DNA from 2 places in the Chromobacterium sp. Ag138 genome. Region 1 is predicted to be linked to the other one. Evidence: riboswitches for the same ligand, from Rfam matches in the RefSeq annotation. Region 1 holds a riboswitch; the other holds the start of a gene.
What was found. A riboswitch is a leader RNA that binds a small molecule or an ion and turns the genes downstream of it on or off. The one in region 1 is predicted to bind glycine.
Positions count from the first base shown of each region.

Region 2: it holds a riboswitch for glycine, as region 1 does, so the genes downstream of both, gcvT (glycine cleavage system aminomethyltransferase GcvT) here and ACY3GB_RS00160 (trimeric intracellular cation channel family protein) in region 1, are expected to answer to the same signal.

Region 1 is NZ_JBUPWA010000001.1:30,558-36,907, forward strand. Features, by position in the region: gene ACY3GB_RS00140 (DEAD/DEAH box helicase family protein) at 1-263, shown strand, start outside; gene ACY3GB_RS00145 (LysE family translocator) at 366-983, opposite strand; gene ACY3GB_RS00150 (LysR family transcriptional regulator) at 1,048-1,959, shown strand; gene ACY3GB_RS00155 (TIGR02117 family protein) at 1,969-2,661, opposite strand; gene ACY3GB_RS00160 (trimeric intracellular cation channel family protein) at 2,860-3,474, opposite strand; glycine riboswitch at 3,626-3,723, opposite strand; glycine riboswitch at 3,728-3,813, opposite strand; gene ACY3GB_RS00165 (DUF3141 domain-containing protein) at 3,879-6,350, opposite strand, start outside.
Region 2 is NZ_JBUPWA010000001.1:1,723,457-1,729,806, reverse strand. Features, by position in the region: gene cheD (chemoreceptor glutamine deamidase CheD) at 1-351, shown strand, start outside; gene fdxA (ferredoxin FdxA) at 420-743, opposite strand; gene gluQRS (tRNA glutamyl-Q(34) synthetase GluQRS) at 848-1,732, shown strand; gene ACY3GB_RS07750 (amino acid permease) at 2,066-3,349, shown strand; glycine riboswitch at 3,522-3,612, shown strand; glycine riboswitch at 3,627-3,725, shown strand; gene gcvT (glycine cleavage system aminomethyltransferase GcvT) at 3,767-4,855, shown strand; gene gcvH (glycine cleavage system protein GcvH) at 4,920-5,306, shown strand; gene gcvP (aminomethyl-transferring glycine dehydrogenase) at 5,399-6,350, shown strand, end outside.

The DNA of each region.
Region 1 (6,350 bases):
TGGGTCTGGACCGCGAGACCGCCATGCAGGCCTTTGACGAATTTCTCAAGGCGTCTTCTTCCACTGCCACGGCCAGCCAGATCGAGTTCATCCAGCTGATTGTCCGCGAGTTGACCGAAAACGGCGTGATGGAGCCCAGCCGCTTGTTCGAATCGCCATTCACCCATGTGAGTGCCAGCGGCCCCTTGGCTTTGTTTCCGCATGCCACTCTCCAGCGCATCATCGCCGTGCTGGACGATATCAAGCGCAAAGCGGCGGGGTAAGCGGGCGCGGGCAGTGTTTCCTAAGTTTTTCCGCTTGCGGATCCATGGCTTGACCGGTATCGCCAACTCCAGCGATGCCAGTTTCCAATAGGCGCGCTCAAACTACTGCGGCATGCCCATCAGCGCCAGCGCCGCGCCGAAACCAATCAACAGAGCGCCGAAGGCGCGATCAATCCAATGCCGCTTGGCCAACAGCCGGGCTCGCACTCGCTCGGCTGAAAAGCATTGCGCGACCAGCGCGAACCAGATTGCGTGGATGATGGCGATGCATGCTCCGTACGCCATTTGTCTGGAGGGCGGCGTGCCTGCGCTGACGATTTGCATGAACAGACTGACGACGAAGATGGACGTCTTGGGGTTCAGGGCGTTGGTGAGAAAGCCGGTGCGCAGCGCCGCCAATGCGGAAAACGAAGAGGCGGCCGATGATTCCGTGGCGTTTGAGGGGCGCGCGCGCAGCATTTTCATGCCCAGCCAGAGGAGATAGGCGGCGCCCAGCAGTTTGAGGAAGCCGAACAGCCAGGGCGACTGATGGAGCAATACGCCGATGCCGACCAGGGTGTAGGCGACATGAACCAGCACGCCTAGGCTGATTCCCAGCGCGGTGAGCCGGCCCGCCTGTCGGGACAACAGTGCGCTATTGCGCGTGACCATGGCGAAGTCCGGTCCTGGACTGATCACGGCTAAAATGCTGATTGTGATTACAGCTAACCATTCAGTCATGGCTTATGATTCCTTTCTGGATAATGTTGCCAATCATATCGATAGTCATGGTTGAAAAATAACGATGAATTCTGACGAATATGGTGAGTTCAGCTCACAGATAAAGCGGGATCGCCTGCCATCACTGATGGCCTTGCGTTGCTTTGAGGCGGCGGCGCGCAGCGAGAGCTTCACGCGCGCGGCTCAGGAACTGTGCCTGACGCATGGCGCGGTCAGCAGGGCCGTGCGTGTGCTGGAGGAGGACTTGGGGACGGCCTTGTTTCATCGGCGCAGCCGCAGGGTATTTCTGACAGATGCGGGGCGAAGCCTGGCATTGGCGGTTCGCGAGGGCTTGGATGTGATGGGGCGGGCGGTGAGGGAAATTCGAGCCGGCTCGGAAAAGGAAAAGCTGTGGACCTTGTCTTGCGAGCCGACGCTGTTGATGCGTTGGCTGATTCCCCGCTGGCCCGATTTTCAGTCCAGCTATCCGGATGCCAAGGTGCGCTTGGCTGCTGGCGGCGGCCCGTTCGCATTTGGTGACGGAATCGATTTGGCGATCCGGCGGGATGACTTTCCATGGGGGGAAGGCTGGCATGCCGAGCCGCTGTTCGAGGAAAGAGTGGGCCCGGTTTGCCATCCGGATCGAACGTGCGCCTGGTTTGCAGCAGACGGTTTAAAGGTGGATGCGCCCATATTGCATGCGCGAACCCGGCCCGCGGGCTGGGCGGAGTGGTCGGCCAGCGCCCATTGCGAGCCGTCCGTCGGAGAGGGGCAGTGGTTCGAGCATTTTTATTTCAGTCTGCAGGCGGCGGTAGCGGGACTGGGGGTGGCGATCGGTCCCTGGCACTTGGTCAGGGATGATCTGGAGAGTGGACTGCTGGCTGCGCCGCTGGGTTTCGTCGGCGATGGTTCGCGTTATGTGCTGCTGTCGCCGGAGCCGTTCAAGCCAGGCGGTTTCGCCGCGGATATGCTGGCTTGGCTGCGGGGCATGGCTTGAGAATTCCTTTCATTTCTCCAACTGCCAAAACAAGGGCTGGACGAAAGGGGACCACAGCGCGGTGCGCACGCCGGCCTCGGCCAGCGCGTCGCGCGTCCATTGGTTGCAGGTGACGATGGGGTTGTAACGGCCTCGGGCGGCGTAGAAGGCGTCGTTGTCGCCGTAGTGGTGTCCGGTTTCCTGCAAGGCCCGGCCGTGGGCGTTGAGCGGCGCGCTTTGGCGGATGAAGTCCGCCAGCCGGAGGTATTGTTCCGGGCTGATCAGGATGCGCCGGGTGTCCTTGCCTTCCTTGGGCTGGGGCAGGTATTCCACGTGCAGCACGCTTTGGTCGAACGCCAGCGCGGCCAATGCCTTGCCGGCGCTCAGGTCTTCCCAGTTTTGTATGGTCAGGAAGAATACTTTGCTGCCCCAGCCGATGGAGATGTAGGGCGAGCGCGCGTACAGATCGGGGCGGCGGACGTGTGCCGGAGGAAAGGCGGTAGTCCAGTCCATCGCTTCGGTCTTGACCGGCATGATCAGGCTGGTGTGCACGCCATTGCTGTCCAGATAGATGGGGATGCCGTCCGCGGGCGGGGTCCAGCCGCGGTTGCTTGGCAGCAGGCCCAGCGCCAGCGCGGCGAGCAGATAGCAGATCAAGAGCGCGCAGATGGCCAGCGGCAGACGCAGGATAAGGCGGCGAAAGGCGGGGCCGGAAATGTGCATGGTGATGTCGATTTGTCCGGGGCGGGATATCAGGGGCTTCTTATTTACATTGGGTGAATGGCATGTGTCAAATATCCATTGTCATTTGCGCGCGGTTATGGGGCTTAGGGCAAGACAGGTCCAGAGCCTGCGGCGCCGCGGCGCGGATGCCCGGGATGCGAAACACCCCGCCTGGGCGGGGTGTTTGATTAGGATGGCTCAGTGGTGATCGTGCCGGTAGGCGAACACCGGCAGCTGCCATTCGCGCCACAGCGCGACCAGGCGCAGCGCCAGGCCGAAGGCGAAGCTGGCGATCACGTTCCAGTCGTGGGGCATGGCCAGATGGTTCAGGCCCAGGTACAGGATGGCCACCAGCAGCGACACGCTGGCGTACAGCTCGCGACGGAACACGATGGGCACGCGGTTGCACAGCACGTCGCGCAGGATGCCGCCGGCGATGCCGGTGATCATGCCGGCCATCACGACGATGACCGGGTGGTAGCCCATGCCCAGCGCCACGTCGCAGCCTATGATGGTGAACGCTACCAGGCCCAGCGCGTCCAGGATCAGGAACAAGCGGTTCAGGTGGCGCATGTAGCGGGCGACCAGAACCGCTGCCAGGCCGCCGGCCACCACCAGCAGCACGTATTCCGGATGCTGGGTCCAGCCTATCGGATAGCGGCCCAGCACGATGTCGCGCACGGTGCCGCCGCCCAGCGCGGTGAGAAAGGCGATGACGGCTACGCCGAAAATGTCCATGTGGCGGCGGCCGGCCGCCAGCGCGCCGGTCATCGCTTCCGCGGTGATGGCGATCAGGTAGATCAGGGTCAGCATGATGAAATCTTATGGGGGTGGAACGATGGAATGCCCGCCGGCGCGACGGCGCGCGGATGGCGGAAAACGGAAATGAGGCGCGAGAGGCTCGCGCCGAGGCATGGATGAGCGGACAAGGCAAACTCCTGGACGGTTTCCGGGTTGGGTAACAGCCTCTCCCCTTGTCCTTTTACCTGAGAGTTGCGCGGCCTTTGGCCGCTTGCCCCTTCGGTGGGCCGCGCGCGGCGGCCTCTCTCCAATCGGCTTGAATCGATACTGCGCTGCGGTACGTTTGCCTGAGCGATTATGGGAGCTTGCGTCTTCGGCGGGGGCATGGCCCCTCTCTCCCGCAGAGCTGGAATATTAGCTTTCGCTATTGCAATAGTCAATGCGGGAACCGAGTCGCCCCGGTTCCCGCGCATGGCTTACGCCTTGCCTCGCTTGCCGGGCGCGGAAGCGGCTGGCGCCTGGCCGTTGGCTTTGCCCGCAGGCTTTCTCGCGACGCTTGTCCACGCGGCAGGTTTGGCTATTGGCTTGATTTCGTCCGACGTTGGCTTCGGCGCCGCGGGCTTGGCGGTTTTCCCAGGGGTTTTGGCTGCCGGCGAGGGTTTTGCTGTGGCCGGTTTGCCTGCTGCCGGCTTGACGGTTTTCGCCGATGGTTTGGCAACGGGCACCGGCTTCGCCGGGGCGGGTTTGCTTGTCGCTGCCTTTGCAGAAACGGCTTTGCCGGCGACAGGTTTGGCCGCGGGGGGATAAACGGCGAGTGCGGCCTCGGCAGGGACCGGCGCATCGGCCGCAGTCTCCGCTTCCGTCCTGATTGGGGAAGATGCGGCGCGGATCGCGGCGGCGGTGTCGAGTTCCAGCGTCTTGGCCACTTGGTCCAGCCGCGCCTGGTGCTCGGCCGGGATGGGGCCGTTCAGCGCCAGCAGATCGCGGGCCAACAGCCAGGCTTGATGGCGGCGGCGGGCATCCGGCAGCAGCAGGGGCAGGCCGCGCAGCGCGCGCGGCGCGTCCAGCCGCACCAGCGCCACCTGGTGGCGGACGATGTCCTTCAACTGCATCAGCGTCAGCGGATACTCGTGGCGCACGTCGCGCATCACCCGGCGGATGGCGTTGAAGGGCCGTTCGTCCACCACGCCTATGCCGATGCTGACGTAGAGCAGCAGCCGCACAAAGCCGTCGGCCAGGGTGCCTTGTTCGAAGCTGGGATCGAGCGCTTCCCGTTTCAGGCGGGCCAGTTCGCGGCTTTCCCAGGTCAGCGCCTGGCTGCGCGGCTCGCCGGCCGGCGCGACGCCGACCAGGGTGGCCAGCTGCGGCGATTCGTAGATCGCGCGGAACAGTTGCTCCTGGGCGGCGTCGCGCAGGTCGCGGTAATGGTCGAGCGACTGGACGATGAAGCCGGACACCTGCTCCTGCCACAGCCACAGCGGATTGTCGGCCGCTACCGGCCGGCGCTGCTCGCGCACCTTGTCGGCCAGCTCCGGCAGCCACCACAGCCATGGGTTTTTCGGCGATATCAGCGTCCGCTCCAACCGCGCGGGGTGCAGCTCGCGCAGCAGGCGGGCGCTGGCTTCGTTGCTGGCGGCGCGCAGCGCGGGAGAGACGTAGCGGTCGTACAGGCCCTGGTTGATCTCGGATACCCGTTTCACCACTTCGAAGGCGCGCTCGTCGTCGCGGCCGTCGTCCAGCGCCAGGATGTCGGAGACGTCGCGGGCTTCGAAGCGGATGATGTAGCGGCCCTCGATGTACTCCTGGCCTGGCGCGTCCGGCGCGATGTCCTCGATGACGGCCTCGTACAGCCCAGGCGCCAGCACGTCGATCAGATCCAGCGCGCTGGCGAATTCGCTGTGCTCCTTGTTGGCGACGCCGGCGGAGACGAATATGCCGAGGTGGCCCACCTTGTTGTGCAGGCAGTAGACGATGGTCTGTTCATTGTTGCGGATGTCCTCCGCGTTGTCGTACAGATCGGCGATCCAGTTCAGCGCCTGTTGCGGCGGGGTGATGTTGTCGCCCCAGGACGCGAACACCATGATGGGCGAGCGGATGTTGCGCATGTCCACCCGGGCCTTGCCGTCATGGCTGGTAATCTTGCCGTGAACCAGCTCGTTGCCGACGAACAGCTTTTGGGTGATCCACTCCATTTCCGCCTTGTTCAGCAGGTAATGGCCGCCCCACCAGCGCTCGAAGTCCAGATAGCGCTGCGGCTCGGTGTCGATCTTGGCGTACAGGTTGTAGGACTTCTTCCACAGGGTGTTGGCCGGGTCCAGCTTTTCGAAGTTCTCGACCAGGTGGGCGCCGTCGAAATGGCCGTTGCCCAAGTCGCCGGCCAGCGACGCGGTCCAGGTGCCGCCGTTCAGGCCGCCGGCATAGCGCATCGGATTCTTGCCGCGCACGCCGGCCCAGTACGACAGCGGCGAGCCGGCCAGCAGGATGGGGCCGACCAGCTCCGGCGCCACCGACGCCAGCATCGCCAATGCCCAGCCGCCCTGGCAGTTGCCGATCACGAAGGGCTTGCCGTCGCTGTCCGGGTGCAGCTCGTTGACGCGCTTGAGGAAGTGTCCTTCGGCCTTGGCCACGCTTTCTATGGTCTGGCCCGGCACCGGCTGGGGGAAGAACATCACGAAATAGCAGGGATGGCCTTGCTGCAGCGCGATGCCGATCTCGCTGTCCATCTTGAAGCCGCCGATGCCCGGCCCATGGCCGGCGCGGGGGTCGATGACGACGAAGGGGCGCTTGGCCGGGTCGGTGGGCGGGCAGTTGGACGGCGGCTGGATCGCCGCCAGCGCGTAGTTGGCCGGATCGGGCAGCTCGCGGGCATCCATGATGATCCGGTAGTCGAAAACCAGCACCGGCGGCTTGCCGCTTTCGCAATGTTCCAGGTAGGCTTCGCCGCGGCG
Region 2 (6,350 bases), 1.7 Mb from region 1:
ATGGAGTTGCTGATCACCGACATGCAAAAGCTGGGCGCGATGCGCAATCGGCTGGAAGCCAAGATTTTCGGGGCCGGCAATGTGCTGGACGGCATGACGATGGTCAAGGTGGGGGAGCGCAACACCGATTTCATCCGCAGCTACCTGGCCAACGAGCAGATTCCCATCCTGGCCGAGGATTTATTGGGAGATTACGCGCGCAAGGTGTACTTCTTCACGGAGACGGGCAAGGTGCTGATCAAGAAATTGAAGCGTCCCAGCGCGGCGATCAAGCAAGAGCTGCCGTATCGCGGCCGCATCGTGGACAGTAACGAGGGTTCCAGGACCGGCGACATCGATCTGTTCATCTGAGCCGGCGAGCAGGCCCGAAACGAAAAAGGCGGCCGGAAGGCCGCCTCTGGTTTTGAGCGGAATGCGGATCAGCGCTCCAAATGGGGCAGCTTGTCCTTCACGTCGGCCCAGTCGGCGTGGTCGGGCAGCGGATCGACGCGCTCGACGATGCTTGGCCAGCGCTTGGCCAGCTCCGCGTTGAGCGCGATGAATCCTTCCTGGCCCTTGGGCACGTCGTCTTCCGCGTAGATGGCGCTGACGGGGCACTCGGGCACGCATAGCGAGCAGTCTATGCACTCGTCCGGATCGATCGCCAGGAAGTTGGGGCCTTCGCGGAAGCAGTCGACCGGGCAGACTTCCACGCAGTCGGTGTATTTGCATTTGATACAGGCATCGGTTACAACGTACGCCATTCGTGTATCCTCAGTAAAGCTGGATCGTGATTCGGGATAATCGTTATTTTAGCGATAAATTCCCTTTCTGACGCTCCGGCAAATCCCTCAAGATGTCCAATCCGATCTACCGGGGCCGTTTCGCCCCTAGTCCCACCGGTCTGCTGCACGCGGGTTCGCTCAGCACCGCCGTCGGCAGCTACCTGGAAGCGCGCAGCCGCGGCGGCGAATGGCTGCTGCGGATGGAGGATCTGGATCCTCCGCGCGAGGTGCCGGGCGCGGCCGACGATATCCTGCGCACGCTGGAGGCTTTCGGTTTCGAGTGGGACGGCGAGGTGGCATACCAGAGCCGCCGCCATGGCTTGTACCGCGCCGCGCTGGAACGGTTGGCCGCTGCCGGCCATGCCTACGCCTGCTGCTGCACCCGCAAGGAAATCGCCGCGCATGCCCGGCGCGGCCTGGATGGCTATGTTTACCCGGGCACCTGCCGGCGCGGCTGCCCCGACGGCCGCTTGGGCCGGGCCTGGCGCTTGGCCGTGGCCGGAGGGGAGCGGGTGGTGGACGACAGGCTGCAGGGCGCGTATCGGCAGGACCTGGCGCGCGACATCGGCGACTTCGTGTTGCTGCGCGCCGACGGCTTCTGGGCCTATCAGCTCGCGGTGGTGGTCGACGACGCCGATCAGGGCGTCACCGACATCGTCCGCGGCGCGGATCTGCTGGTGTCCACACCTCGCCAGCTGGCGGTTTACGACGCGCTTGGCCTGCCCGCGCCCGGTTATTGCCACCTGCCGGTGCTGACCAACGCGGCCGGCGAAAAATTGTCCAAGCAGACGCTGGCGCCGGCGATATCGACCCGCGACGCCGCGCGGCAGCTCGGCGCGACGCTCGAGCTGCTGGGCCATGCTCCGCCGGCCGGTTGCGAGAGCCTGGACGAGCTGTGGTGCTGGGCGGTGGCGAATTGGTCACTGCGCCGCGTGCCGGCCGGCCCGCTGCAACTCCCTCATTCCTGATGACTTTTCATGCGGATGACATAGGCATCTGTCCGCTAGCGGTTTTTTGTTGAAAAAAATCGTCAATGCGACATGTTTTTACGTCAAAACTGTGTTTTAATGCGCCCTTTTTTTGGCGCGGCGGCAGGCCGCACCCGGCTGCGGCGCAGCCGAGAGTCCCGGCTTCGGCTATCTTGAAGCCATGGCCCATAGGCTTGCCGATGCGGTTTTGACCTTTTCCGCATGTCTGACGCCGGGTGCGGCCACCCCGGCGCGCGATGCTTTCGTTCCCACGGAGAGCCAGGTTTGAACGAAAACAGTTCCACTAAGAAGAAGGGCTCGCTCGGAGTCTGGATGTGCACCGCCCTAGTGGTGGGCAATATGATAGGCTCCGGCGTTTTCCTGCTGCCGGCCTCGTTGGCGCCGTTCGGCGGCGTGTCGATGCTGGGTTGGCTGGTGACCTCCTGCGGCGCCATCTGCCTGGCGCTGGTGTTCGCCCGCCTGTCGGCCATCCTGCCGCGCGAAGGCGGGCCGTACGCTTACATCCACGCGGGTTTCGGCGATTTCGCCGGCTTCTGGATCGCCTGGGGCTACTGGATCGCGCTGTGGGCCGGCAACGCCGCGCTGGCGGTGGCGGCCACCAGCTATATGCAGGTGTTCTTCCCGGTGCTGGGGCACAACGAGCCGCTGGCCGGCGCCGTCGCCATCGGCCTGATCTGGATCGTCACCTGGATCAACAGCCGCGGCGCGCGCAGCTCCGGCGTGGTGGCGGTGGTGACCACGCTGCTGAAGCTGCTGCCGCTGGCTGCGGTCACCTTCATCGGCTTCTTCCATTTTCAGCCGGACAATCTGGCGTTCAACCCGCACAACAAGCCCCTGTTGTCCTCTCTGTCGGCGACGATGGCGCTGACATTGTGGGCCTTCCTCGGCCTGGAGTCGGCGTCGGTGCCGGCCGGCGACGTAGTGGAGCCGGAGAAGACCATTCCGCGGGCCACCGTGATCGGCACCCTGCTGGCCACCGTGCTCTACATCCTGTCCACGGTGTCGCTGATGGGCCTGATGCCGGCCGATGTGCTGGCCGCTTCGCAGGCGCCGTTCGCCGACGCGGCCAAGCTGATGTGGGGCGACTGGGGCTACTGGCTGGTGGGCTTCGGCGCGGTGGTGTCCTGCTTCGGCGCGCTCAACGGCTGGAGCCTGATGCAGGCGCACGTGCCGGCGGCCGCGGCCAAGGATGGCCTGTTTCCCCGCCGTTTCGACCAGCGCAACGCGGCCGGCGTGCCCATCTTCGGCCTGGTGCTGTCCAGCGCGCTGGTCACCATTCTGATGGCGATGAAGTATGCCGGCGGCGACAGCGGAGTGAAGATCTTCGAGTTCATCATCCTGCTGGCCACCGCCACCACGCTGCTGCCGTACGCGTTCTGCTCGATGGCGCTGATCGCCATCATGCTGATGCGCGGCAAGGAGTTCACGGCCAAGGATTACATCGCGCCCGGTTTCTTCGCCGGCATCGGCTTCGTCTACTCGCTGTGGGCGCTGTACGGCTCCGGCGCCGACATCGTGATGTGGGGCATGCTGCTGTTGCTGATGGGCCTGCCCATCTATGTCTGGCAGTTGAAGGAGCGGTTTGCCGCAGATTGACCGGCGTGCCGATCAGTGAAAAAGCGCAGCGCGACAGCCTGCGCTTTTTCGTTTTCGAACCATTTCGACGTATGAAAATGAGCGGTTTTTTTCCTTGAAAAACATTTATTCAGACTGTTTGATATAGAAATAATATTGGCTTGCCAAGGCCCGGATATTGACACCATAATCGCCGGATCATACAGGAGAGAGCGGCTTTTCGGCCGCCGCCGAAGGCGCAAGCGCACCCGCAATCGCTCAGGCAAAAGGACTGTATCATCGGGCCGGCGGCAGCCGGTTCGCGCAATCTGGAGAGCGGCGTCCGCGCGACGCCCACCGAAGGGGCTAACGGCTTATCCGGCCGGAAAATCTCAGGTGCAGGGACAGAGGGGTGTGGTTGATAGAGGATATCCACACTTTGCTCGAAGGAACCGCGCCATGACGGCCCCGAAACGTACTCCGCTGTATGAAGCCCACCTCGCCGCCGGCGCCAAGATGGTCGATTTCGCCGGTTGGGAAATGCCCATCCATTACGGTTCCCAGCTGAAAGAGCACGAAATCGTCCGCAGCGACGCCGGCATGTTCGACGTCTCCCACATGACGGTGATCGACATCACCGGTTCCGACGCCAAAGCCTGGCTGCAAAAACTGATCGCCAACGACGTGTCCAAGCTCGGCTTCGAGGGCAAGGCGCTGTATTCCGGCATGCTGACCCCGGAAGGCACCGTCGTCGACGACCTGATCGTTTATCTCACTGCTTACGGCTACCGCATGGTGGTCAACGCCGGCACCACCGAGAAAGACCTGGCCTGGATGGAAGCCCAGAAGGCCGGCTTCGACGTGGCGCTCAAGGTGCGCCGCGATCTGGCGATGCTGGCGGTGCAGGGCCCCAAGGCGATTGAAAAAGTCTGTTCCATCAAGCCGGAGCTGGCCGAAGCCATCCGCGCGCTGAAAGTATTCCAGGGCCTGCCGCAGGGCGAGTGGTTCTACGCCCGCACCGGCTATACCGGCGAAGACGGGCTGGAAATCATGGTGCCGGCCGACCAGGCCATCGCCTTCTTCAATCAATTGCAAGCCGTCGGCGTGTCGCCGATCGGCCTGGGCGCGCGCGACACGCTGCGCCTGGAGGCCGGCATGAATCTGTACGGCCACGACATGGACGAGACCGTGTCGCCGCTGGAAGCCGGCATGGGCTGGACCATCGCCTGGGAGCCGGCCGAGCGCAAGTTCAACGGCCGCGAGGCGCTGGAAGCGCAAAAGGCCGCCGGCGTGAAGATGAAGCAGGTGGGCCTGGTGCTGGAAGGCCGCGGCGTGCTGCGCGAAGGCCTGAAGGTGGTGGTGGAGGGCGTCGGCGAAGGCGTGATCACCAGCGGCACCTTCTCGCCGACGCTGAAGCACTCGATCGCCATCGCCCGGGTGCCGGCCGCCACCGGCGCCGCCGCCCAGGTGGACCTGCGCGGCACGCTGACCGATGTGCGCGTGGTGAAGATGCCTTTTGTCCGCAACGGCAAGAAAGTTTTCGAATAATCGGGCAGCGCCTCGAGGCGACTGCCGTCACCATTGATCTGATCTTAAGCTGGAGAACTTCAAGATGAGCAACATTCCCGCCGAACTGAAATACGTCGACAGCCACGAGTGGCTGCGCCTGGAAGCCGACGGTTCCGTCACCGTGGGCATCACCGCGCACGCGCAGGAATTGCTGGGCGACATCGTCTTCGTCGAGCTGCCGAAAGTCGGCGCGCATCTGGCCAAGGATGAGCAGGCCGGCGTGGTGGAGTCGGTGAAGGCCGCTTCCGACGTCTACTGTCCGATCGCCGGCGAAGTGCTGGCCGTCAACGAGGAACTGGAAGGCGAGCCGGAACTGGCCAACAGCGATCCGTACGGCGACGGCTGGTTCTTCAAGATCAAGCCGGCCAACGCCACGGATCTGGATGGCCTGATGGACGCCGCCGCCTACGCCAAGGAAATCGGCGCCTGATAGCCTGACCGCCCCGCCGTCGCAAGACGCCGGGGCGTTGTTTTTCCCGGCGCGGCCTCGCGCAGGCCGCCGCAAAGAAGGAAGTCCCAAGCATGTCGCTCTCCGAACTCTTCAATCGCCACGAATTCCTCGCCCGCCACATTGGCCCGTCCGACGCCGAGCGCGCCGAGATGCTGGCCGCCGTCGGCGTGCCGTCCATCGACGCGCTGGTCGACCAGACCTTGCCGGCCGACATCCGCCTGAACCGCCGCCTGGATCTGCCGTCGCCGCAGCCGGAAGCGGAGGCGCTGGCCGCGCTGAAGGCGGTAGCAAGCAAGAACGTGGTCAACAAGTCCTTCATCGGCCTGGGTTACTACCCGGTGCTGACCCCTACGGTCATCCTGCGCAATGTGCTGGAAAATCCGGGCTGGTACACCGCCTATACCCCGTATCAGGCCGAGATCGCCCAAGGCCGTCTGGAATCGTTGCTGAACTTCCAGCAGATGGTGATCGACCTGACCGGCCTGGAAATGGCCAACGCGTCCCTGCTGGACGAGGCCACTGCCGCCGCCGAAGCGATGGCGATGGCCAAGCGCGTCTCCAAGTCCAAGTCCGTCAGCTTCTTCGTCGACAGCCGCGTGCTGCCGCAGACGCTGGACGTGATGAAGACCCGCGCCAAGTACTTCGGCTTCGAGCTGGTGCAAGGCCATCCGGAAGAGGCCGGCAACGGCGATTACTTCGGCGCGCTCTTCCAGTATCCGGGCGAAGCCGGCGACCTGATCGACCTGACCCCGCACATCGCGGCGATCAAGGCCAAGGGCGGCGTGGTCGCCGTCGCCGCCGACGTGATGGCGCTGGTGGCGCTGAAGTCGCCGGCGGAAATGGGCGCCGACATCGCGCTGGGCAACACCCAGCGCTTCGGCGTGCCGATGGGCTTCGGCGGCCCGCACGCGGCTTACTTCGCGTTCAAGGACGAGATGAAACGCTCGGCGCCGGGCCGCATCATCGGCGTGTCCATCGACGCCAAGGGCAAGACCGCGCTGCGCATGGCGCTGCAGACCCGCG